4 regions of the Pseudoalteromonas piratica genome follow, and region 3 is predicted to be linked to each of the others. Evidence: predicted binding sites of a transcription regulator. Region 3 holds the regulator's gene; each other region holds the start of a gene.
What was found. The regulator FliA, encoded in region 3, starts transcription of late flagellar genes. The targets are predictions, from matches to a motif close to CTAAAGNTNNNNNNNNNNNNGCCGATA.

Region 1: the regulator FliA is predicted to act here: its motif matches at 4,060-4,086, upstream of OM33_RS09760 (VC2046/SO_2500 family protein).
Region 2: the regulator FliA is predicted to act here: its motif matches at 1,805-1,831, upstream of OM33_RS07100 (flagellin N-terminal helical domain-containing protein).
Region 4: the regulator FliA is predicted to act here: its motif matches at 1,194-1,220, upstream of flgM (flagellar biosynthesis anti-sigma factor FlgM).

Annotation. Positions count from the first base shown of each region.
Region 1 covers NZ_CP009888.1:2,095,593-2,101,816, reverse strand. The annotation lists gene OM33_RS09785 (CDP-glycerol--glycerophosphate glycerophosphotransferase) at 1-414, shown strand, start outside; gene OM33_RS09780 (NCS2 family permease) at 474-1,763, opposite strand; gene OM33_RS22045 (tetratricopeptide repeat protein) at 1,907-2,377, shown strand; gene OM33_RS09770 (SulA-like leucine-rich domain-containing protein) at 2,461-2,898, shown strand; gene OM33_RS09765 (YchJ family protein) at 2,928-3,386, shown strand; gene OM33_RS09760 (VC2046/SO_2500 family protein) at 3,516-4,025, opposite strand; tRNA gene OM33_RS09755 (tRNA-Tyr) at 4,138-4,222, shown strand; tRNA gene OM33_RS09750 (tRNA-Tyr) at 4,546-4,630, shown strand; gene OM33_RS09745 (M48 family metallopeptidase) at 4,647-5,336, opposite strand; gene OM33_RS09740 (response regulator) at 5,397-6,224, shown strand, end outside.
Region 2 covers NZ_CP009888.1:1,557,577-1,563,800, reverse strand. The annotation lists gene OM33_RS07105 (flagellin N-terminal helical domain-containing protein) at 1-293, opposite strand, end outside; gene OM33_RS07100 (flagellin N-terminal helical domain-containing protein) at 744-1,712, opposite strand; gene flgL (flagellar hook-associated protein FlgL) at 2,015-3,241, opposite strand; gene OM33_RS07090 (FlgK family flagellar hook-associated protein) at 3,247-5,259, opposite strand; gene flgJ (flagellar assembly peptidoglycan hydrolase FlgJ) at 5,259-6,224, opposite strand, start outside.
Region 3 covers NZ_CP009888.1:1,723,957-1,730,180, reverse strand. The annotation lists gene OM33_RS07920 (protein-glutamate methylesterase/protein-glutamine glutaminase) at 1-929, opposite strand, end outside; gene OM33_RS07915 (chemotaxis protein CheA) at 941-3,184, opposite strand; gene OM33_RS07910 (protein phosphatase CheZ) at 3,199-3,972, opposite strand; gene cheY (chemotaxis response regulator CheY) at 3,990-4,373, opposite strand; gene OM33_RS07900 (RNA polymerase sigma factor FliA) at 4,423-5,139, opposite strand; gene OM33_RS07895 (MinD/ParA family ATP-binding protein) at 5,148-6,005, opposite strand; gene flhF (flagellar biosynthesis protein FlhF) at 5,998-6,224, opposite strand, start outside.
Region 4 covers NZ_CP009888.1:1,546,940-1,553,163, forward strand. The annotation lists gene OM33_RS07015 (LPP20 family lipoprotein) at 1-401, shown strand, start outside; gene flgN (flagellar protein FlgN) at 425-838, opposite strand; gene flgM (flagellar biosynthesis anti-sigma factor FlgM) at 842-1,159, opposite strand; gene flgA (flagellar basal body P-ring formation chaperone FlgA) at 1,291-2,007, opposite strand; gene OM33_RS07035 (chemotaxis protein CheV) at 2,149-3,081, shown strand; gene OM33_RS07040 (CheR family methyltransferase) at 3,099-3,923, shown strand; gene flgB (flagellar basal body rod protein FlgB) at 3,989-4,393, shown strand; gene flgC (flagellar basal body rod protein FlgC) at 4,396-4,818, shown strand; gene OM33_RS07055 (flagellar hook assembly protein FlgD) at 4,831-5,517, shown strand; gene flgE (flagellar hook protein FlgE) at 5,599-6,224, shown strand, end outside.

The sequences.
Region 1 (6,224 bases), 370 kb from region 3:
CGCAGCTATAATAATGACAATTTAATTATCGATAATGGTGATAACTTAATTCCACTTATCCAACAAGCTGATATTGTAATTTCTGATACATCAAGTGCTGTGGATGAAGCATTATTGATAGGTAAACCCGTTATTACTTTTAATAACTCATCACCTCAAGCAGCATTAATCAACATAGATAAGCCTTCAGACTTGAACATAACCATTGATAAAGCACTCAATTTGTCTGATGGTCATCAAGAAGAGATAGACAACTACATAAAGCAAGTTCACCCATACCAAGATGGTAAAAGTGCTGAACGAGTTTTGCAGGCTGTTGATGAATTATTGATAAGAGGCGTAAAACGCAAACCGCTTAATTTGATAAGAAAATATAAAATCAGAAAGCTTATGAAATACTATAAATTAGGTTAACACTCGAGAAGTTGTTAATAAAAAAGGCGCCGAGGCGCCTTTTTTATTCTTTCTAAGCTTTATAATACAGCAAACTTAATTACAAATAATATTGATAGAATCCAAACACTAATACTTACTTCGTCGGCACGATTACACATCACTTTTACTGCTGTATAAGCAATAAAACCGAGCGCAATACCATGCGCGATAGAAAATGTTAGTGGTGTCATTAATAGTACAACAGCAACCGGCACAGCTTCTGTCATATCATCCCAATCAATCAGTTTTAAATTTTGTAGCATCAATACAGCAACATATAAAATTGCTCCAGCTGTTGCATAAGCCGGAACCATTGCTGCAAGTGGCGCAAAAAATAGCATTAGTAAAAAGCATAAGCCTACTACAACCGCGGTTAATCCCGTTTTGCCACCAACCGAAACACCCGCAACAGACTCAATGTAAGAGGTCGTGGTTGAAGTACCAAGTGTGGCACCCGCAATTGTTGCACAGCTGTCAGCGCTCAGTGCACGGCCCATACGCGGAATATTGCCCTTCTCATCTGAAAAACCGGCTTTTTGTGAAACCGCCACTAGCGTGCCGGAAGTATCGAATAGATCCACGAAAAGAAACGCAAAAATAACACTTAACATGGACAGTTCAAGCGCACTTGCAAAGTCTAACTCCATCCATGTCGGTGCCAGAGATGGTGGCATTGATACAATCCCATTATATTCCACTAACCCAAGTGATAATGCGATTGCAGTCACACCTAAAATACTAAACAACACGCCGCTTTTAATATCTCGATATAACAGCGCTGCGATAAAGAAAAAGCTAATAATCGCAAGTAACGGACCTGCTTGTGAAATATCGCCAAGCTGCACTAAGGTTGCAGGACTTGCCACAATAATTCCTGAATTTTTAAGGGCAATCAGTGCTAAGAAGGCACCAATACCTGTGGCAATTGCTCGTTTTAGCACTAATGGAATGGCATTGATAATCCATTCTCTAACCTTAAAGAGGCTTAACAGTAAAAATATAATGCCTGAAAAGAACACCGCCGCTAGCGCACTTTGCCAGCTATAGCCCATACCAAGCACCACACCATAGGTGAAAAACGCATTTAACCCCATACCCGGAGCAAGTGCGATTGGATAATTTGCCCAAAAGCCCATAATAAAACAGCCAATCGCGGCAGCTAAGCAAGTGGCAACAAATGCTGCGCCTTGGTCAATACCTGCTTCGGCAAGCATAGCAGGATTAACAAATACTATGTAAACCATAGTGACAAATGTGGTGATCCCAGCGATCACTTCACGTTTAACCGAACTGCCTTGTTGGTTTATTTTAAAAAGTTTTTCGAACATGATTTAGCTACTGTGTCTTAAGGGGAACGTGATCATACCAGTGACACACAAATAATTAAATTTTTAAGTCATTGAGCGATCAAATTAACTGAAAAATACAAAAGCTTCTAAACTAAATAAATGAACATATGTAAAGAGGCATCATGGAAAACACAAATCAACAATTAGAAATTGACTCATTAACCATCGAAGAAGTTGAGCAACTCATACTCTCAACATTATTGGCAATCAAAAAAGAACTAAGCCAAAAAAATACCAGATTGGAAATGAAAGACCCAGAACGCTTATTTGCAACTTCAGTGACCATGTCAAAAGCAAAAAATGATGTTGGAGCGGCAAAATACATGCGTTTTGCTGCGCTGCAAGGCCACGTAAAAGCGCAATTTTACTTAGGAATGATGTTCGCTAAAGGCGCAGGCCTGCCACAGAGCGTTTACCATGCTTATACTTGGTTATGTCTTGCTGAAAGCCAAGGGTCTATTGAAGCAGTAGAAGCCATTGGTAAATTACAGCCACTTTTGCAAGCTAAACAAGTTACGGACGCTAAAAAGCAAGCTGCTGATTTATATGAATATATTCATGACAATCAACTGCAAAGTGAAAAAATTGTGTAAAAAATAACAAATAATGCTTGAAACGAATTACTGTATAAACTACTGTATATAAAAATCTACTGTATATTTAAACAGGTATCGTTATGTTACAAGCTCAACACCTTTCAACACCACACACACAGCAAAGTGATGAACGTGCGACCAACAAACTAAGCGTTATTAATGTGCAAGATGACATTCAAGAAACGATGGCATTGATCGAAATCTTGCAAAAACATACCTGTGAGAATAAATGGACGTTACTCTTAGCGCCTGATGCGGTGCCAAGTAAATCGCTATTAGAAAGTTTATCGATTGACCACAGCAAGTTGCTCATCATTCGAAAGCGCCACTTAATCAATATTGAATATGTTGTCACTTCCGCATTGAAAAATGGTAATTTTGGCGCCGTGATTTCTTGGACAAATATGTTAGACGAAGTGACCTTGAGTGGACTTGCAGCCAACCAAAATCAATTTAATGGTTATTTTTATCACTTTTCAGCGAGTAAAGGGATAACTGCAAACATCAATATTTGTTAACATACACTTTTAATTTTTGATTAGAACCTATGTGCCATTGCGGAAATTCTCAAACGTTTGAAACATGTTGCTCTCCCATTATTAGTGGAGAAATAAAAGCTAAAAATGCTGAACAACTGATGCGCTCACGTTACAGTGCTTATTGCGAAAAAAATAGCGAATATATTCATAATACCTACGCTAACAGTAAACGTGCTGCTAACAGTGTTCGCGAAATTGCTGCATTTGCTGAGTTAGCAGATTTTATAGGCTTGACTGTATACCGCTTTGAAGAAAGCGATAACACTGCAATTGTGCATTTTAAAGCGGATTATCTTTGTGATGGCTACTACTGCCAATTAGAAGAAACTTCAAATTTTACTTTAGAAGATGGTGAATGGCGCTACTTAGATGGTACCCTCACTCCGCACACAGAACAAAAGATAGGGCGTAACGACAAATGCCCATGCGGTAGCGAAAAAAAGTTCAAAAAATGCCATGCGGCTTAGTATTTAAATACACGATTGAAAACATATCTCTGAAATGGCGATCACCTTGGTCGCTATTTTTTATTGAGCGCCCTATATTTTCTAAACATGCATGCTAGATAACAGTTTTTGCCTTACTTATTCGCTTTATTAAGCAACTGATGCGAAGTTATAGTCTTGGCTTTTCTCAATACTATTATAAAAACTATTCACATCCATTTGGTTATTCATTAAAGCCAAATTCTTTTCAATGATGATCTTTTTCTGTGTAGCTGGCGGGCAATTATCAATAACAGCTGGTGGAATATATTTCGTATTGTTTTTAACAGTGTAGGGCTCAGGGTTAAGGCACTCATTTAGTTGAATTGCTGATAACCCTTGTTCAAGCAACATTTTACAGTTATCTGAACCAATTAGGCCATTAAATGGCTCTGCTGCAAAGGGCTTTTTTGGTCCCGCAGCTATTTTAGCAAGTTGCAATAACGGATCTTGCGGGGGCTGTTTATCACTTTTTGGTAACTTAAATTGTGAAAAGTCAGTTGCGTCATGACTTAGCATGGCAAGTAAAAATGCAAAATCACTTTGACGATTAGTAGCAACACTATGAGAAAGTTGTTCGCCTAATTGCGTTTCATGTGTGATGATTTGTTCGATTTGCATTTTAAATAATCAATTTGTTTAATAACAAAGCTGTTATCGACAAAAAGTGAAAAAACTTTAGTTTTAACCTTTACTTAATTTTTTAGTTTGTTAATATTCGCCTCGTTCTCGTGGAGGGGTTCCCGAGCGGCCAAAGGGATCAGACTGTAAATCTGACGGCATTGCCTTCGATGGTTCGAATCCGTCCCCCTCCACCACTTCTCTTTTTGTTCCAAATTCCAAATTCCAAATTCCAAATTCCAAATTCCAAATTCCAAATTCCAAATTCCAAATTCCAAATTCCAAATTCCAAATTCCAAATTCCAAATTCCAAATTCCAAATTCCAAGCAAAATAGTTTCACTATTTAACTAGTCAAGTTTGTTTTTAAATGGTGAGAGTAGAACTTGCCTATATGAAATGGGTACTAAGACTTGGTTGAAATTTGATAGTTGTGATTGGTTTTCGAGCAGTTAAACAGTAATTTATAAAAAACACTTTACAGCGTGATAAAGCTTCTCTAATATTGCGCCTACTTCAGTGGAGGGGTTCCCGAGCGGCCAAAGGGATCAGACTGTAAATCTGACGGCATTGCCTTCGATGGTTCGAATCCGTCCCCCTCCACCACTTTCTTTCTGAAGTTTCATATCTTAAATATATCTAGTTCAAAGCCTTTGTTTTTCAACCATTTCTCTGCATTTAAATAGTCCGGATAAATTCTTTTCACAATTTGCCAAAAGCGCTTACTGTGATCCATCACTTGCAAATGTGCCACTTCATGAGCAACTACATAATCAATCACCCATAACGGCGCACTGGCTAATTGCAAATTAAACTGCAATCGTCCTTTTGAATCACATGACCCCCAGCGACTGCGAATGTGTTTTACACTCACTTTTGAAAAACTGACTCCTAATTTATTTGCCATGTGGCTTGCCTGGATTTCACAGTATTGAGTTAATCGCGTGCTGACAACTGACATTAACAGTTTAAGTTGCTTTTCTTGAGTGTGCTTGACCCGCTTAGACGTGTAAATCTGTATTATTGCATCATCAATAATAACCTCAGATTTTATCGCATGTTGCTCAAATCTAAGCGCATATGTTTGCCCTAATAAAACATAGTTCTGTTGCTGCAAAATAGAGTTAGCAACAGGCCTGTTTTGCTGATTTCTTAAATGTTTTTCAATCCAAACTTGCTTTGTAGAAAGCCAGTCTTCAACCACGTTAATTGGCAAGTAATAAGGTGCATATACCATTACTTGATTAAATTTGATTTTGATTGCGAGCGTTTTTCTTTTTTTACTACGTTTTAACTGATATTTGATCAACATTATTTTCTATTATGTTTAAATTGCTATAGTTATAACTACCTTGCGCTAAAACGAATATAAATGACCCAAATAAGCGAACACCCATTAAAGGACAAATCAATTCTGATCATTGATGATCAGAAATCATTTCAGAAATTACTCAAAGGAATGTTATTACAACTGGGTGCTAACAATATTGTATTTTATGACTCGGGTGAAGCGGCACTTAACAAAATTGATAAAAACTCCGTGGATATTGTCTTTATCGACTATAACCTTGGTCAAGGTAGAAATGGCAAACAATTCCTTGAAGAGCTGAAATATTTAAACAAACTATCTCGTCATAGTATTTCGATTCTTGTGACTGGAGAAAGTACACGGTCAGTTGTGCTTTCAGTACTTGAGATTGAGCCTGATGATTATCTAATAAAACCTTTCTCAACGGGCATGCTTAAAAAGCGGCTTAGTAAATTATCAGCGAGAAAAAAATTATTCTATGATGCGAATCAAGCCATAGAAGACAAACAATTAGCTGTTGCTGTTGAAAAATTTTTAGCACTAGCAGAACAGCATCCTCGTACTTCCCAGTTCTGCTTCAAACGAGCGTGCCAATTATATTTTGAGTTAGAAGAACATCAAAAGGCGTATGATCTACTCAGTCAAATACTTGAAAAAGCAAGGCCTACATGGGCACTTACATACTTGGCTCAAGCTTCGTTACTGTTAAAAAATTACGACGGTGCCATTCGCATATGTGATGAATTACTCGGTCAAAATCGATTTAATATTGATGCTCTCGATATTAAAGCAATTTGTCTCAATAAACTAAATCAGGGTAAGGAATCTCTATTTTTAATCGAGCAAAGCTGTAATATTTCACCACACTCATTTGCTAGACAGCGTAAATTT
Region 2 (6,224 bases), 170 kb from region 3:
TGCTGAGAAAGTACGCGCATACGCTGCAACATGGTTGTCATTTCATCCATCGCACCTTCGGCAGTTTGCGCAAGTGAAATACCGTCGTTCGCGTTTCGATTACCCTGATTCAAGCCCAGAATTTGCGATTGAAGACGGTCAGAAATCTGAAGACCAGCCGCATCATCAGCTGCACTATTAATTCTTAAACCAGAAGACAAACGTTTAAAGGCCGTATCTAAATCACCGCCTGATTTATCTAGTTGGCGCTGGGCATTTAGCGAGCTTACATTTGTATTTACATATAAAGCCATAATCTTACTCTCTCTATCTCTTTTTTTATGGTTAGATATGAGTAACCCGGTAAACGCAGTACAATCGCACCACTTGCAACAATGCCATTAGGGTCTAGGAAAATATTTGCCTACTTTCATACAAAAGCGGCAATTAACCACCTAACTTTTCCTACATATCTTGTTCAAGTTAATAACAATCAATATCCATGCCAAAACAAGAAATAAAAAAGGAGCCTTATAAATAAGGCTCCTTTTTAATGAAAAGAGATCGAAAGTAAGTGGCAAACATAGCGGTGTCAAAAAACTTGTTTTATACTTGGTACTATATTTGCTTAATCATTTCAGTACGAGAGACCGACTGGTTTCTTATACTTACTTGTTTGGATATTTTCTGCAGTTGCCTCCGCTTTAAATATCCCTTTTAATGCCCTTATCTATTACCCCATCTGATAAGGGCATTTCTCTTAATTATCCTAATAGACTTAATGCAGCCTGTGGACGCTGGTTAGCCTGACTTAAAATAGTTTGGCTCGCCTGTTGAAGAATCTGATTACGTGTTAACGCCGCTGTTTCTGCAGCGAAGTCTGCATCTTTAATTCGTGATTTAGCTGCACTCAAGTTTTCAGCAATATTAGATTGGTTTCGAATTGTCGATTGGAAACGGTTTTGCACTGCACCCAATTCAGCACGCTTTTTATCAACAACAGCAATCAATGAGTCAACACCAGCAAGCGTTACTTGCGCATTAACTTGGCTAGAAACACTTATTGCAGTGGCAATAAAAGATGCTGCAAATGTATCTGTTGTCAGTGCTGCCCCGCCAATATCAGAAGCACCTTCAGCTAGTGTAGATAAACGTTGACCAGTTACGGCACTTGCAACACCAGCGATGCCTGACAATGTAAAACCGCCGTTAGCACTCAAACTGTTAATTGCTGCTGTACCGCCAACATTTTGCATTGAAAAGCCAATGGTTTGAACGGCATCAGCACCAACTTGAAAACTTGCTTCGTAGGTACCATCTAACAAATTTTGACCACCAAAGGTAGTATCAGTAGCTACACGGTTTACTTCAGAAGAAAGTTGACGAATTTCTTCTTGAATAGCTAAGCGGTCTTCATCAGTATTTGAACCATTTGATGCTTGTTGTGCCAGTGTACGAATACGCTGGAACATACCTGTAATTTCATCCATTGCACCTTCAGCTGTTTGTGCAAGTGAAATACCATCATTAGCATTACGGTTACCTTGGTTCAGGCCGTTGATTTGCGATTGAAGACGATCAGAAATTTGTAGACCTGCTGCATCGTCAGCTGCGCTGTTGATACGAAGACCTGAAGATAAACGCTGGAAAGATTGATCTAGAGCGTTACCTGAATTCATTAACTGACGTTGAGCATTTAATGAACTTACGTTTGTATTTACATAAAGTGCCATGGTTCTTTCTCCCGAAGTAAATATTACTTACTTTCAATTTCTCTTTTAAAGAGAGTTACGATGTATTCAGTATCTCTCTAAGTTAATTCTGTTATCGGGAGGAAAAAAAATTCCTTTAGATTATTTTTTATATTTTTTATTAATTTTCAATAGCTTAATTTAAATTAAATTTCTGGCTAACTAATGTATCGGCCAAAAAATAATATACTTTATGTGTTTTATCTAAATTTTAGGGACAAATTGATAAATAGGCATAAAAAAAGCGGGAAGTCCCCGCTTTAAATCATTTGAAAGTTTATTCTTTAACGAATGTAATCAAACAAGGAAAGCTGTGTTAAGCGGCCAAAAGTTGCCTGCGAAGCTTGCAAAGCTGTTTCCTCTTTCGTTAATTCTGTAATGGCTTCTGCCATATCAAGTTCAACTAGCTTCGCTTTTGATTCTTTATGGTTAATATTGATATCAGCCGTTGAACCAAGTAAACGCTCTGCAACATTAATCCGCCCGCCTAAATTCGCCTGAGTAATGGAAACTTGATTTTGGGCATTCGTAATTCCAACCATACCATCTGCCAGATACTCTTGATATGCATCATTTGACAATCCAGGGTTCGTAAGACCAGTAATTAGTTCCTCTAAAGTATTTAGCATATTTTTCTTTTCTGGTGGTGCTAATGAGAAATCTGCGGTACCTGGCGCAACACCCGCTAAGTTAATTTCCATGCCTTGAAACTTAATTGTATCATTTGTAAAGTTGCCGCCCCCTACAGGCGTACCTCCTAACGTTATTGCATAAGTATCAGGTATTCCAGCAGTAACTGTAACTTGAAGGTTATTATTCGCAGGCACTAACGGGTCATAATTAGCTTTATGAAAGGAATCAAATTGTGCTTGTTCCTTAACATATACTGACCCACCTGTAATGCCACCGCCAACGGTTGGGGTATTGGTATTAACATTTAGTCGCTCATCAACATTCTCAAATGCATCGATGCCATTATCACTTGAACGAAGAGTTACACCTACTGCAAGTTGCATCTCATGGTTACCTTGGTCACCTTGATAGTCATAAGTACCAGTAGCCCCATTAAATACATAAGTTTGATTACTATCTTGAAAACCTGAAAAGATAAATTTGCCATCTTCAGATTTTGAATTCATTAAATCATATAAAGTCGCCTGAATTGACTTCATTTCCTCAGCTATGGTTTCTCTATCTTGTTCAGATAATGCGCCATTACCTGCCTGCACCGTTAATTGATAACCTCGCTGCAGTGATGTTTTAATATTTTGCAGTACACTTTCTTCAGTCTGTAGCTTACTCGTTAAATAGCTGTTATTTTTTTGAAATTGATTATTTATATCAATTCGTTCACTTAATAACAGAGCTTGCGCAGAAGCGGCTGGATCATCAGAAGGTGTCAATATACGTGTTTGGGTTGACACTTTTTCTTGCGCAACAGCAACCTTCTGCTGATTTTCTAAAATTTTATCAAGGTTGTTTTGATACATTATGTTGTTTGATAAACGCATTCAATTTACCTCGCTGCATTCAATATGGTGTCAAAAACAGTTCTTGCTGTTGTTAAGATTTGCGCTGCGGCAGAGTATGACTGCTGAAACCTTAAAAGATTTGCAGCTTCTTCATCCAAATTAACGCCAGAAATTGACTCATACCATGCGTTTGATTGATTGGCTAGAGCTTCAAATGCAACTTGATTTGTTTTGGCTGACGAAGTTCTAATACCCACATCAGTAATTAGATTGCCATAAGCTTCATTAAGTTTTGTTAAATTATCACCCCCTGGAGATGCATCAACATTTGCTCGAACAAGCTCTTTATCTTGCAGCCCCGCAAGCATTAAGCCATTGCGATTATCATCAAAACCATTGGTATTAAATTCAATGGTAAATGTGTCGCCTGCATTCGGAGCACCTTCAAGACTAAAATCAAAGCCGTAAGCATTGTAAGGAGCTCCGGACTGATTCAACACATTGTCATAGGGCGGCGTCAGAACGACCGTAGTGGTCACTGGAGGCGTACCATCTGTGATATTAAATTCATTCGGGTTAGCGGTTTTGGTAACAGTGATTGGCCCATTAGTTAAAGAAGGGGGCGGGCCTGCTGTAAAGCCAGCAGCACTTGTGTCTGTGACCGTACTAGAAGAAATACTGCCTGTACCTTGGTTATTAATATTATTACTGGTGCGAATTGGTGAAGCGAGTGCCAAATCCTCAGGTCGATTAGTAGCTAACTTGATATTTGTAGAGGCATCCGAGTTCAATTTTAATTCAAATTGGTCACCAACATTAGCACCCGCAGTCAAATTAATTTGTAAACCAAACAACTCTCCGCCAACTGCGGTGGTTGAATCGGCTTGACCCGCTACCACATTCGCAACAATCGGCGTCCCAGTTGGGTTGCCATACTTATCAAGTGCTGAAACCGTAATTTGGTTTGCGGCTGTATATTCAATTAGAAAATCGGTTGCCGGAATTTCGCTGCCTTTGCCAGCTTCTACTGTACCTGTTACTTGAGCTGTACCAGTATTTGCAGCATACGCATAAGCACCCGCTGTTGGAATGGTGAAAAGGTCGCCACCTAACTCACCATCGGCATCTAAACCCAATCTATTTTGCTGATTAAACGCGTCAGCCATTGCAAGGCTAAGCTGACCAAGTTTATTCTGTGATGGAATTAGAATATCTTCTCGATAAGCTAAAAGACCACCAATTTTTCCTTTCAGTAAACTAGTATTTACTTCAAGAGGAATTGCTTTACCTGAATCCACATCGAGTTTTAAGTCTTTAAAATTTGGATCAGGGTCACCTGATAAAGAAAATAGATTGAATGCACCATTTTCCATCACCACGGCTTCACCTGTGCCCATAAAAACTAGCTTTTCACCATTTGGGCCATCAAGTGTTTCAATATCGATGTATTCTGCCAGTTCTTTAATTGCTAAATCGCGCTGATTAATCGTGCTATTAAGCGCACTGCCATCAGGTCCTGAAGAGCCCGATGCAATAGCAAGGTTAAGTTCGCTGATTTTATTAATAAGTCCATTTGCTTCATCGGTATAGATTTCAAGCTGATCATTAACAATGGTTTTTTGGTCAAATACAATGCCAGAAAGTCGACCTAATTGATCAATATAGCCTTGTGCATCATTAAAAAAGAGTGAGCGACTTACCATGGATGAAGGTTGATTTAAACTCTCTTGCAGTGAATTAAACAAAGAATTCATGCTAGTTGATAAACTATTAGACTCTTCAGCAAACAAACTATCGACTCGCGCAGATTCATCAACAAACTGATTGAAAAAAGCAAGATTAGATACATCACGATTCAATTGTTGCTGTGCAAAGTCATTCACCAAGCGAAAGGTCTGACCCAAACCGACTTGATTATCAAAGAGTGTTCTGTGCTCTGTACGTTCACGAACATAACCTTCAGTATTTACATTGGTGATATTTTTACTGGTCGTTTGCAGTAACTCAGAGCTAGCGCGAACTCCTGAGTTTGCAATATTAAGTAGATTAAAAGACATTAGTCACTGCCTCCTAAACCTGTTATCGAACTTTTCATCATATCCTTTACATTGATTCCTGAAGCGACTGATTTAATCGCATCATTAAATTCACTTCTGCTGAGTACATTTATTATTTTTTGTGCGTAATTAGGGTCAGTTGCATAACCAGCCTTTTGCAGCTCGTTAAGATATTCAGTTGGGTTTGCTGTTGTTTTTAATGCTGATTTATAACGAGGGTTTTGCTGTAAAAAGTTTACAAAATCATCAAAGCTTTCAGCAATGTTGTTGTAAGCTCTGAAGTTAGATTGCTTTTTCACTGCCACGCCATCTTCAAATTCGAGCGATGCTTTGGCTGCTTTGTCACCTTGCCAAGATTTATCCGCTTTGATGTTAAAGAAGTTGTTGGAACTTTGCCCATCGCTCTTGGTTATCACATATTTGCCCCACCCTGTTTCTAACGCCGATTGCGCAAGCATAACAGCAGGACTTAAACCAATTTTTTCGGCAGCTTGTTTTGCATGTTGCCAAAGTTCAGAAACAAATGATTGCTCACTTTCAATTACTTTTACATCATTTGAAGCTGTCACAGTTTCTTTGATTTCCTCTACCGGCTCAGTTGGTTTAGAAACCATAGGTGCAATTTGACTTGGTGAAAATAAACTTGCAGGAGTGTACTTGCCAGGTGTTGGCGATAACTGCTCAACAATAATGTCAGCAAGCCCTAGTGCACCACTTTGCGATAATTCCATCGATAACTGCTGATCATGCATATCGCGATAAAATTTCACACTACTGGCATTAAAAGGGCTGTCTTCATCTTCAAATGCCTCATTCGCTTTACGCATACTTTTGAACAGCATTTGCGTAAAAATAGATTCAAATTGTGCTGCAACCTGCTTTAGTGCTTTTTTATCAGGATCGCCTTGCAATGCCTCTTCTCTCAAAGAGTTTAAATTGCTTAAATCAAAGAAGCTTTGTTGATG
Region 3 (6,224 bases):
CTCTTAGCAGCACTGGCAAACGTAATATCAACACTTGGCTTGTATGTCACTCTTGGACTGTCATCTTCATAAATCTTTAGTTTCTGGCTACCACTTCGTCCTTCAACTAACATTTGCTTGCCACCAGGCGCTAAATACGCAACCCCAGGTTTCAATAAATCCCCATTTTCAGCCTCTTTTACCTTAATTTTACATAAGGTATCCAAACGTTGAGCAAATGCCGGTGTAAAAGCTCCTGGCATATGTTGAATGAGCAGAATTGGGTGGGGGAAATTGGCAGGTAACTGCGTCAATACTTTTTGCAATGCTACAGGCCCGCCTGTCGATGTGCCAATTGCCATCAACTTATATTGTTTACCTGAAGCCTTAGGTCTTTCTGATGTACCCGTATTTCTCGTATCGGTAACTGGCGCACGTTGCGAAAATGAACGGTCGGGTTGGCGAAGTGATGACGTTGTCGTTCTTTCAGAAGCAATTCGGGACGCAGTAGAAGGTGTCGCAGCGACTCTCGAAGGACGAAAGCCACTTACGCGACGACGACCAATTTCACGTACTTTTTGTTGTAATACCTTGGTCGCTTCTTCTTTGTCACGTGCAATATCCTCAAATTTTTTCGGAAGAAAATCTAACGCACCCGCATCAAGCGCATCTAAAGTTGCGCTTGCACCATCATGAGTTAATGAAGAAAACATTAGAATGGGTGTTGGTGTTTGCTGCATAATTTGTTTGACCGCACTAATGCCATCCAACACCGGCATTTCAATATCCATAGTAATCACTGATGGTCTTAATTCAGCAGCTTTTTCCACCGCTTCTTTACCATTGTTAGCAGTGCCAATTACTTCAATATTGGGATCTTGATTCAAGATTTCACTCACTCTGCGGCGAAAGAAACTTGAATCATCTACAACTAATACCCTAATTGTCATTAAATGCTCTCTTACTTTTTATTGCGACCTTGACCGGCATAGTGCTTTAACATACTCGGTACATCTAAAATCAGCGCTATCCCGCCATCTGATGTAATCGTTGCACCGGCCATGCCTGGAGTTCCCTGTAATAGTGCATCTAAAGGTTTAATTACCACTTCTTCTTGACCAATTAATGAATCAACCACAAAGCCCATTTGCTGTGTGCCTAGTTGAACAATAACAACGTGTCCTTGAGAACGTTTTTGTTCCGTTCTAGGGTTACGAAGCAACCATTTTTCGAGATAGAAAAGCGGAATCGCTTTATCACGAACAATAATTGTTAACTGGCCATCTACTAAATTCGTTTTGGTTAAATCAAGGTGGAAAATTTCACTGACACCGGCAAGTGGTAATGCGAATGTTTGCTGGCCAACAACAACCATTAAGGTCGGTAGAATTGCAAGAGTAAGCGGTACCTTAATTTCCAGTACTGTACCCTTACCTTTTTCAGATTCTATATTAACAGTACCGTTTAATTGGGTGATTTTTGTTTTAACAACATCCATCCCCACACCACGTCCTGAAATATCTGAAATTTCTTCTTTTGTTGAGAAACCTGGGGCAAAAATTAAGTTATAAGCTTCTGTGTTCGATAATCTGGCCGCTTGGTCAGCATCGATAACACCTTTGCTAATTGCTATATTTTTTAATTTCTCTGCATCCATACCTGCACCATCATCTTCGATGGTAAGTAGAATATGGTCGCCTTCTTGTGATGCGGAGAGAGTCACTGTACCTGTTCGCGGTTTTCCTGCAGCTTCACGGTCATCTGGCATTTCAATGCCGTGGTCTACTGAATTACGAACTAAGTGAACAAGTGGATCTGCAAGTGCTTCCACTAAGTTTTTATCAAGGTCAGTCTCTTCACCAACTAATTGTAAATTGATTTCTTTTTTCAAGCTTCGAGCTAAGTCACGAACAACGCGAGGAAAACGACCAAATACCTTTTTGATTGGTTGCATGCGCGTTTTCATTACTGCGCCTTGTAAATCTGCAGTAACCACATCCAGGTTAGAAATCGCTTTGCCCATGCTTTCGTTGCTAACATTTGCACCTAAGCTAACTAGGCGATTACGAACTAGTACCAGCTCACCGACCATGTTCATAATTTGGTCAAGACGTTTGGTATCGACTCGTACAGTGGTTTCAGCAGGCGGCGCTGCTGGTTTGGCAGGCGCTTTATTCGCAGCTGGTGCTGGTGCACTTGCTGCAGGCTTAGCTGGCGCAGCAGGTTTACTCGGTGCCGCAGGTTTGGCAGCAGCAGGAGGTTTAACCGGCTCAGACTTCGGTGGCGGTGCTGGGGCTGGTTTTGCCGCCGGTTGTGCGACTGATTCAGTATTAAACGAATTCTCGCTCGCTTTTGGTGCACTCCCCTTACCATGAAGTTCATCCAACAATGCTTCAAATTCGTCTTCAGTAATATCTTCATCATCACCGGAACTAACTGGAGCAGAAGCAGGTGCTGGCGCATTGCTTTCCGAACTTGGTGAAGCAGCCTCAGCTGACGCACCAAACGAACCTGCGCCATGAAGCTCATCCAGCAAACTTTCGAATTCATCATCAGTGATTTCATCAGAATCAGCGCTAGTCGATTCTCCGCTTGGCTGTGCTACTGGACCATTTCCTGAACCATGAAGTTCGTCAAGTAAACTTTCAAACTCTTCTTCGGTAATATCGTCAACACTGCCAGATTCATCTGAAGAAGCAGTTTCATCTGCATCAAATAAAATATCATCAAACGGATCGGCTTCAACAGCTTCAGGTTGCGCTGGTTCAACTTCTGCAGGTTCTTCAGCAACAGTTGCTTGGGCTTCATCTGCACTTTCTGGCTGACTTAAGCGGTGTAACTCTGCAAGTAATTGAGGATCAGCTGGGTCAGGTTGCGCTCTATTTTGAATGTGAGCAAACATCTCATTAATGGTATCAAGTGCTTGTAAGATGACATCCATCAATTCTGGGGTAACTCTGCGTTGGCCTTGGCGAAGGACATCGAAAATATTTTCCGCACCGTGACAGGCATCTACCAATTCCGTCATTGAAAGGAAACCCGCTCCCCCTTTAACGGTATGAAAGCCCCTAAATATCGCATTCAATAAGTCAGCATCTTCTGGGTTATTTTCCAATTCAACTAACTGTTCTGAGAGCAATTCTAAGATTTCACCGGCTTCGACTAAAAAGTCTTGTAAAATATCTTCATCGACATCAAAGCTCATGCATAATTCTCCGATTAGAAGCCCAAACTAGATAATAGATCGTCTACTTCATCTTGACCTGAAACCACATCTTCACGGGTTTCAGCATTTATAATTGGGCCTTCAGCTACTTGGTCTAATTCACCATCAGCAACCATTTGTTGTTCTTGTTCTAGTGTCGTCTCAGGCGATCCTGTATGTTCAACAGGTGTACCAAACACCGTTAACATATGAATCAAACTCTCTTCGACCTCGCGTACTAGCTCGATTACGCGGCGAATAACTTGACCTGTAAGATCTTGATAGCCCTGAGCCATCAATACTTCTGTCATTAAACTATTCAATTCGTCAGAGTTTGTTTTAGCTTCTTCCATAAAACCATTCAACTCATGACAAAGCACTTTAAACTCGCCTACTTTTAGGTCCCGAGACATTAATTTATCCCATTTAGGTTTAATATCATTGAGACCTGTTTGTAGTTTATCGGCAATAGGCAGAGAAGCTTCAACCGCATCCATTGTGGTATTTGCTGCTTGCTCTGTCATTTCCATAACGTAGTTTAAGCGTTCTTTAGCATCCGGTATGGACTCTGTTGTTAACGCAGATAACGTGGTATCTAGCTGAAAGTTTTTTAATGAATCATGAAGTTGGCGTGTTAATTTACCAACCTCGCCAAACAATTCATCTTGCTCAATTGCCGTGACTTGCTGTAACAGCTCTTGCGCTTGTTGTTGTTCACCATTTTCAAGAAACGCAACAAGCTGTTTAGCCTGTTCTAAGGTAATTGGAGGCGCAGCACCTGCTGACATAAACCTCTCCTTCCCAATTAGCCTAAACGCTCAAAAACTTTATCAAGTTTTGTTTTCAGCGTTGCTGCAGTGAATGGCTTAACAATGTATCCGTTAACACCAGCTTGTGCGGCAGCAATAATTTGTTCTTTCTTAGCTTCTGCTGTCACCATTAGCACAGGAATGTGTTTAAGGCTGTCATCTGCGCGAATAGCGCGCAGCAAGTCAATACCTTGCATACCAGGCATGTTCCAATCCGTTACTACAAAGTCAAATTCTTGATTTTGTAACATTGGCAGCGCGGTACTTCCATCATCTGCTTCTTGTACATTTGTGAAACCAAGATCTCTTAACAGGTTTTTAATGATTCTTCTCATTGTTGAAAAGTCATCAACCACAAGAATTTTCATGTTTTTATCCAAAATATCCTCCAGTGAGGTATGCACCTAATTGTTTACTTACTACTTTATTCTATATCCAGTCATGGACTTTTGCTTTAAGGCGCACCATGGCCTGACTATGTATTTGGCTAACCCTAGATTCACTAACTTCAAGGATTAAACCGATTTCTTTCAAATTCATTTCATCATTGTAGTAAAGCGAAAGCACTAATGCTTCTCTTTCTGGCAAAGTTTGAATTGCCGTTACCAATGCTTTATTAAATTTATCTTGTTGAATATCTGCTAATGGGTTTTGCTCATTATTACCAAGGCCTGCATCGATTACATCTTCATCAACGCCGAGATCTTCAATGCCGATAATTTTGCCATTACTTATATCCCTAAGAATATGATGGTACTCATCTATCGTAATATCAAGTTTTTCAGCAACTTCACTATCTTTAGGCTCTCGACCAAGCTCTGCTTCTAAGGAACTAATGGCAGCAGCAACCTCGCGTGCATTTTTATGCACTGAGCGTGGCACCCAGTCCCCCTTGCGGGTTTCATCGATGATTGCACCACGAATACGAATACCTGCATAGGTTTCAAAACTAGCCCCTTTAGAACCATCGAAGTTTTTCGCAGCCTCAATCAATCCTATCATGCCAGCTTGAATCAGGTCCTCAACAATAACACTTGACGGTAATCGTGCAAGTATATGATAGGCAATGCGTTTAACCAACGGCGTATGCTGTTCAACAAGATGTGATAATTGATTTTGGTTAGCATAAGCAGTGGTTCGTTTCATAGGCATTCCTAGTTACTAACCAGTTTCTCGATAAAAAACTCAAGATGTCCTGAAGGCTGATTTGGGATCGGCCAAGTCGCAGCTTTAGAGGCTAACGCCTTAAAAGCAATTGCTGCTGGAGATTTAGGAAAAACATCTACAATAGTTTTTTGTTTACGAATGGCTTTTCGAATATTTTCGTCAAATGGCACGGTTGCCACTAACTCTAATGAGACATCTAGGAAACGATCGGTTACTTTCGACAATTTAGCAAAAAGTTCTTGCCCTTCTTTTAGGCTTCGTACCATGTTGGCAACAATTTTAAATTTGTATACACCGTGCTCTCGACTAAGCACCTTTATCAGAGCATATGCATCAGTAATTGATGTTGGTTCGTCGCATACAACAACAAGCACATCTTGAGAAGCACGAGAAAAGCTCAATACCATATCAGAAATACCTGCTGCAGTATCAACTACCAGCACGTCATAGTGAGAATCAAGTTCACCAAAAGCACGAATAAGTCCAGCGTGCTCTGAAGGCGTTAGTTCAACCATATTCTGAGAGCCTGAAGTCGCAGGCACAATTTTTACACCATACGGACCTTCCACCAGAATATCTTCTAAATCACATTCACCAGATAAAACATGAGACAGGTTACGCTCAACACGTAAACCAAGCATAACATCACAATTTGCCAAACCTAAATCGGCATCGAGTACAAGTACTTTTTGGCCTTGTTGGGCCATGGCGATTGCCATATTAAGAGAAACATTGGTTTTACCAACTCCCCCTTTACCTCCAGTTACCGCAATTACTTTTACAGCCTTGTTATTGTTTTTCATTTTCCGCAGGCCACTAGCTTGATCTAATTCTGGGTTAATCATACATTCCTACTGCTTGATGCGCCATGCTTGATGCACGTCTTGCTTGCGCGTTTGTTCGTTTTGCATACAACTGCTGTGCTTTGCTGACCAATTTTTCCGCATTTGCTACACGAATGTCCTCTGGTACGCGCTGCCCATTGGTAAGATAGCCTATTGGCAGTCGATTTTGAATGGCTACACTGATAATTTCGCCTAAACTTAGACATTCATCAAGTTTTG
Region 4 (6,224 bases), 180 kb from region 3:
AAATGTTTGATAAACATGTTGAGTATGAGTATCAAACGCCAGAAAATTTCCCGGTATTATATGCAGTTGGCTATGCTCCAATTAGTTTGCAGCCCGGCAGTACCGAACAGCAGAAGGCGATTATGGCGATGAAAGCATCTAAGTTAGAGGCATATCGCGAACTGGCTGAACAAGTGTATGGACAAAAAGTTGACGCGCAAACAAGTGTACAAGGCATGGTTGCAAACAACGACTCGTTAAAGGTACGAGTTCAAGGGGTTGTAAGAGGGGCTAAGGTTGTTAAAAGTTATGCGGTTGGTGATACTTATGCTACAGAAGTTGAGCTGGATATGAAGCTGGTGCACGATCTGTATGTAGGTCAAACTAGACCGAGAAGCGTAAAAAAAGTGACTTACTTTTAGCATGAGTCACTTTTTCAAAACTATTACGCCTTCAACCCTCTGGCGATCGGGTTAGGTAGAGAGATTGATTTACCCGTTTTATCGTATCCAGATTGATTCTTGCCAAATAAAATGTCTTTTAATTTTTGTGACGCTAGTTGACTTTGGTTTGCTGCCACCTGGTTTACATCGTTTTGCTTTTTACAATCAGCAAGTAGCTGATTAATTTGACTGATTTCATCTTTAAAAGATGAGATATCAGTGTCTCCTTGGTCAAAAAGCTTAGCGATATGTTGATCGCGCTGTTGAATTGAACGAAGTGATTCAACTTTGCTTTCTACAACAGATATTAGATTTTCATGATCGCGTGAGACAATAGCATCTAGCTCTTTTTCTAAAAGCTGAGACATGTTATTTAGCTCATCGAGTTGTTGCGATAATATCTGTTCTAAGCTCATTGTTTATCGACCAAAAAGTTTAAATTCTAATTTGTTGATGTTTTCAGCAAGCTTTTCAGCATCAATTTTGTATTCACCATTTGCAATGGCTTTTTTAAGCTCATTCACTTTCTTGTGGTCAATACCAGAAGATTGCTCAGCTTTTTCATTTAGCTTTTTAAGCTGTTGAGCCTGAGGTGTAATGCTTACAGAATCACTTGTTGCTTTAGCTGTCGCAGTATTTACTTGCACTTGTTTTGCTGAGTCAGTTGCTTGCTGTTTGGTATTCTCAAGCCTGACATTAGCCTGGCTGTTTGAACCCTGATTTATTTGATTAACCATGACAATTCTCTCTACTAAGATTTCTCATCCTAGTTATCGGCATTTAAGGTACAACCTTTAGTAAAAAAGTAGATAATTTTTAAAAATTTCTAACTTGTTATTTAACCTGAATTTCATCTTTTAGTACAGCGTTAAATGTTTACTTCAACTTGAAGTGCATTGGTTACTTGGGCCTGAATCTTTTTTCCAGATTTAACATTTCGGATGGCAATATTGTCACCAACTCTGCCATCTTCGAGTGCCTCTCCTTGTGTTTTTATTGTCATGCCCTTAAAACTTGCAAGAATCGTCACTTTATCACCTTTGCACACGTTACAAATGTAATTGTAGTTGATAGATTGACCCGCGCGAACATTACGCTTTGAGCGGCCACCAATCAAAAACTCTTTGGATTTAAATTGATTTGAGCGAGTAAGGTGTTTGGCAACCTTTTTAGTTGTTAAATGTTTGGCTGTAATTTTTTGACCTTTGCTAATTCCTTTAGCTGCAGTAATTACTTCAATTAACTCTTGTTGGCGTGTATGCACGAAAACTTGCCAACTATTTTGATCTAAACACTTAATTTTTATAGTAGATTGCCGATTATTATTAAGTGGATTTGCAGCGCTAAGTTGTAATGGCGTTTTGCAAGAACGTGATTTAATGCGTGAATCTAGCGGTAAGGCTGTGATTGAAAGCTCTGAATTAGTTTGTTGAGCATTCATTTTGTCTCTTTGTTGAGAGACAAAGTCAATCGCAAGTTGCTGCAACTCTAATTTATTATACTCTTTAGCTTTGAGTGAAGTCATAGCAAGAGATGTAATTTGTATTAAAATGAATAAATACAGGTTTTTTTTAAACAAACTCATAATGTTTCGACTATGCTTTATGGGTAAAACAAGGTATAACTAAGTAGTGTCAAAATTATGGCACAGAGGTCGTTATACGGTAGTACAATAACAAAGAAGCAAGAAGCATACCTTTTCATTGCTTCAAGTTAGGAGATTGAAATGGCAGGCATTTTAGATTCGGTTAACCAACGAACGCAGCTCGTAGGCCAAAACAGATTAGAGCTATTACTGTTTAAATTAAAAGGCAGACAGCGCTTTGGTATAAACGTGTTTAAAGTACGAGAGGTTTTACAGTGTCCTAACTTAACTGCAATGCCTAAATCTAATCATTTTGTTAAAGGCGTTGCACATATTCGTGGGCAAACTATTTCAGTTATCGACTTATCTTTGGCTATCGGTGGTCCAGGCATTCAAAACACCAAAGATTGCTTTATCATTATCACTGAATATAACCGTTCAGTGCAGGGTTTCTTAGTTGACTCGGTTGAGCGTATTGTCAATATCAACTGGGAATCGATTATGCCACCGCCTTCTGGTTCTGGCCGCTATTCTTATTTAACCGCAGTGACCGAAATCGAAAAAGAATTGGTTGAAATTCTCGACGTTGAAAAAATCCTTAATGAAATTTGTCCTGTAAATACAGAAGTAAGTGCTGACCTTCTTTCTGACGGCGAAATGCAAAAAGATCTCGGTGAGCGAATTGTCTTTATTGCTGATGATTCGACCGTTGCGCGTAATCAAGTGAAAAGGGCATTGGAACCATTAGGTGTGCAAACGGAAGTTGCAAAAAATGGCCGTGAAGCACTTATCAGACTGAAAGAAATTGCCGATCAAGATTGTCAAAACGTTATTACTGAACGAGTTGCATTATTAATTTCTGACGTAGAAATGCCTGAGATGGATGGCTACACCTTGACTGCTGAATTAAAAGCAGATCCGCGAATGGCACCTTTGCACATTATTTTACACACATCTCTCAGTGGTGTATTTAACCAAGCCATGGTTGAGAAGGTAGGTGCCGATGATTTTATCGCTAAGTTTAACCCAGATGAGTTAGCAACTGCGGTTAAGAAATGGGTTCATGAAGCGTAGAGCAGCGAGTAATAAATTTGAACAAAAATCTAGATGATAAAGAATACCAGCAGTTTAGAAGCTTTTTAGAGCAACAATGCGGTATTGTTTTAGGCGATAACAAACAGTACTTGGTTAAAAGTCGTTTGGCACCTTTAATGGCGCGTTTTGAAGTTGCATCTTTATCTGAATTAGTCACAAAGACATTAAGTCCTCGTGAACGTCAACTTCGAGCTGCTGTTGTTGATGCAATGACAACAAATGAAACTTTGTGGTTTAGGGATACTTATCCGTTTGAGCTATTAAAGAATAAGCTTTTTCCAGAACTTTCCGAGTTACGTCGCCCTATCAAAATTTGGTCAGCTGCTAGCTCATCTGGTCAAGAACCATATTCTATTGCAATGAGTGCAGCAGAGTATAAACAATCAAAGCCAGGTGGACTTGCGGGTGTTAATATTGTTGGTACGGATATTTCAAATACTATGTTAGATATCTGTAAAAATGCAGAATATGATTCTTTGGCGTTAGCTAGGGGCTTGTCACCAGAACGTCGCCGCAAGTTTTTTACAGATTCTGGTCACGGTATGGCAAGGGTAAATGACGATATTAAACGTATGGTGAGTTTCCGTCATCTCAACTTGCTCGATTCATATGCACTCATGGGCAAATTTGAAATCATTTTCTGCCGTAATGTCCTTATTTACTTTTCGCCTGAAGTTAAAGCGAAAATTATTAAACAATTCCACCAAGCGCTTAATCCAAAAGGGTATTTATTTTTAGGTGCGTCTGAATCCATGACCGGTCTGAGTGATGATTTTGAAATGATCCGCTGTAACCCTGGTATTATTTATCAAAAAAAATAACTTCACATATTAGTTTTGGCTCTCAAATTGCATAACTTCTCCAAAGTCACTTTTTTGGAGAAGTTATGGCTATCAGTTTTGACAGAGCATTAGGTATACATCCGCAAGCAACATTGGCTCGTTCACAAAGAGCAGAGGTGTTAGCAACTAACATTGCTAATGCAGATACGCCTAACTACAAAGCGCGCGATATCGATTTTTCTAAAGCCTTAGAACAGGCAAAATCAAGTCAGTCAAAGCGCCTTGCAACCACTCACGAAAAACACTTCGATCTATCAATTAATAGCTTAGAAAGTAATACGCTTTACCGGATCCCAAACCAGCCTGATACAGGTGATGGCAATACTGTAGATATGCAGCTTGAACGAGGTAAATATGTTCAAAATGCTATGGAGTATCAAGCGAGTATTAACTTTCTCGGCGGCAAATTTAAGGGCTTGAAAAAAGCACTTGGCGGTCAGGGAGCATAATTATGAGTTTGTACAACGTATTTAATATTTCCGGGACAGGCATGAGTGCGCAATCGGTTCGATTGAATACTACGGCTAGTAATTTATCGAACGCAAACTCAGTGAGTTCCAGCGCCGATGAAACATATCGAGCAAGACACCCTGTATTCTCAGCCGAGTTGAGCAAGGCCCTTAACTCGCAACAGGGAGAAGCTGTGGGTGTAAAAGTGCTCGGTATTGTAGAAAGTGATAAACCACTTAAACGAGAGTTTAATCCAGAGCATCCGTTAGCAGACAAAGATGGCTTTATTTATAAGCCAAATGTCAATGTGGTTGAAGAAATGGCCAATATGATTTCAGCATCTCGTAATTATCAGACTAATGTGCAAGTAGCTGATGCTGCAAAACAAATGTTATCTCGCACATTGAGAATGGGTCAAAACTAATAGGAGCAGGTTATGACAACTAATGTATCAAATGATAGTTATATCGACTCATTGAAGTGGCAGCAACCTACTGGCGTGCCAGATGCGAATAACAATGATCAACTCACACAATCAGACTTTTTTGCATTGTTAACACAGCAGCTTTCTTATCAGGACCCTACAAAACCTGCAGATAATGATCAAATGATTGCACAGATGACGAGCTTTTCGATGGCTGATGGTATCAGTCAACTGAATAGCAATTTTGAAAGCTTTGCATCATCAATGACATCAAACTCAGCGCTGCAAGCATCTACTTTAGTAGGCAAAGATGCACTTGTACCTTCTTCAGTATTGGAACTAACTGATGGAAAACCATCGAAAGGAAGTGTAGCACTGGATCAGGCTGCACATGATGTAACAGTGAAGATTAAAAACGATGCGGGTGAAGTAGTTCGTACAATTGATATCGGTTCTAAAGCTGCTGGTGCTACAAAGTTTGAATGGGATGGTAAAGACCAAAGCGGAAATCCATTGCCACCTGGCAATTATGCAATGACTGCAGAAGGAAGAGTTGCTGATGGTGAGTACACAAGTTTTCCAACAGGTGCATTTTTAAATATTTCAAGCGTTAGTTTGAAAGGTACACATGGCCTAGTTCTAAATACTGGTGCGGGCTCGGTTAATTTGAGTGACGTTGTAGAAATCGCTCAAGGCTAATCTTGGCATTAAATTTGAATATTAATTTAGTGTAAAGCAGTTAATTACCTATTTTTAAACTGCACATTTTAGAGGTGAATTATGAGTTTTAATATTGCATTAACGGGATTGGCAGCAGCACAAAAAGATCTCGATGTAACAGCAAATAATATTGCAAACGTAAACACAACCGGTTTTAAAGAATCACGTGCTGAGTTTGCAGATGTTTATGCAGCATCAGTGTTTAGTTCAGGCAAGACAAAAAATGGCGATGGTGTGCAGACCACTGTAGTTGCACAACAATTTAATCAAGGATCATTGCAGTTTACGCAAAATGCCCTTGATTTAGCCATTACAGGCGAAGGCTATTTTGCAATGACTGATTCTTTATCATCACAAGATTATACCTATACGCGTGCTGGTGCATTTAAGCTAAATAAAGATAACTTTGTTGTTGATGCACAAGGTAACTTTTTACGTGGCTTCCCAGTTGACCCTTCAAATGGTGATACGACTTCGGTAAGTTTGAGTACTGCAACTCCGATTCAGATACCAGATGCATCAGGCGCACCACGTGCAACAAATAATGTTTATACATCATTTAACTTAGATGCGGGCGCAAGCCAACCAACCGTAGCTCCGTTTAACCCAACGGATTCTGCTACATTTAATGCTTCAACATCAACAACCGTTTATGATTCGCTGGGTGAGCCGCATATTATGCAGTT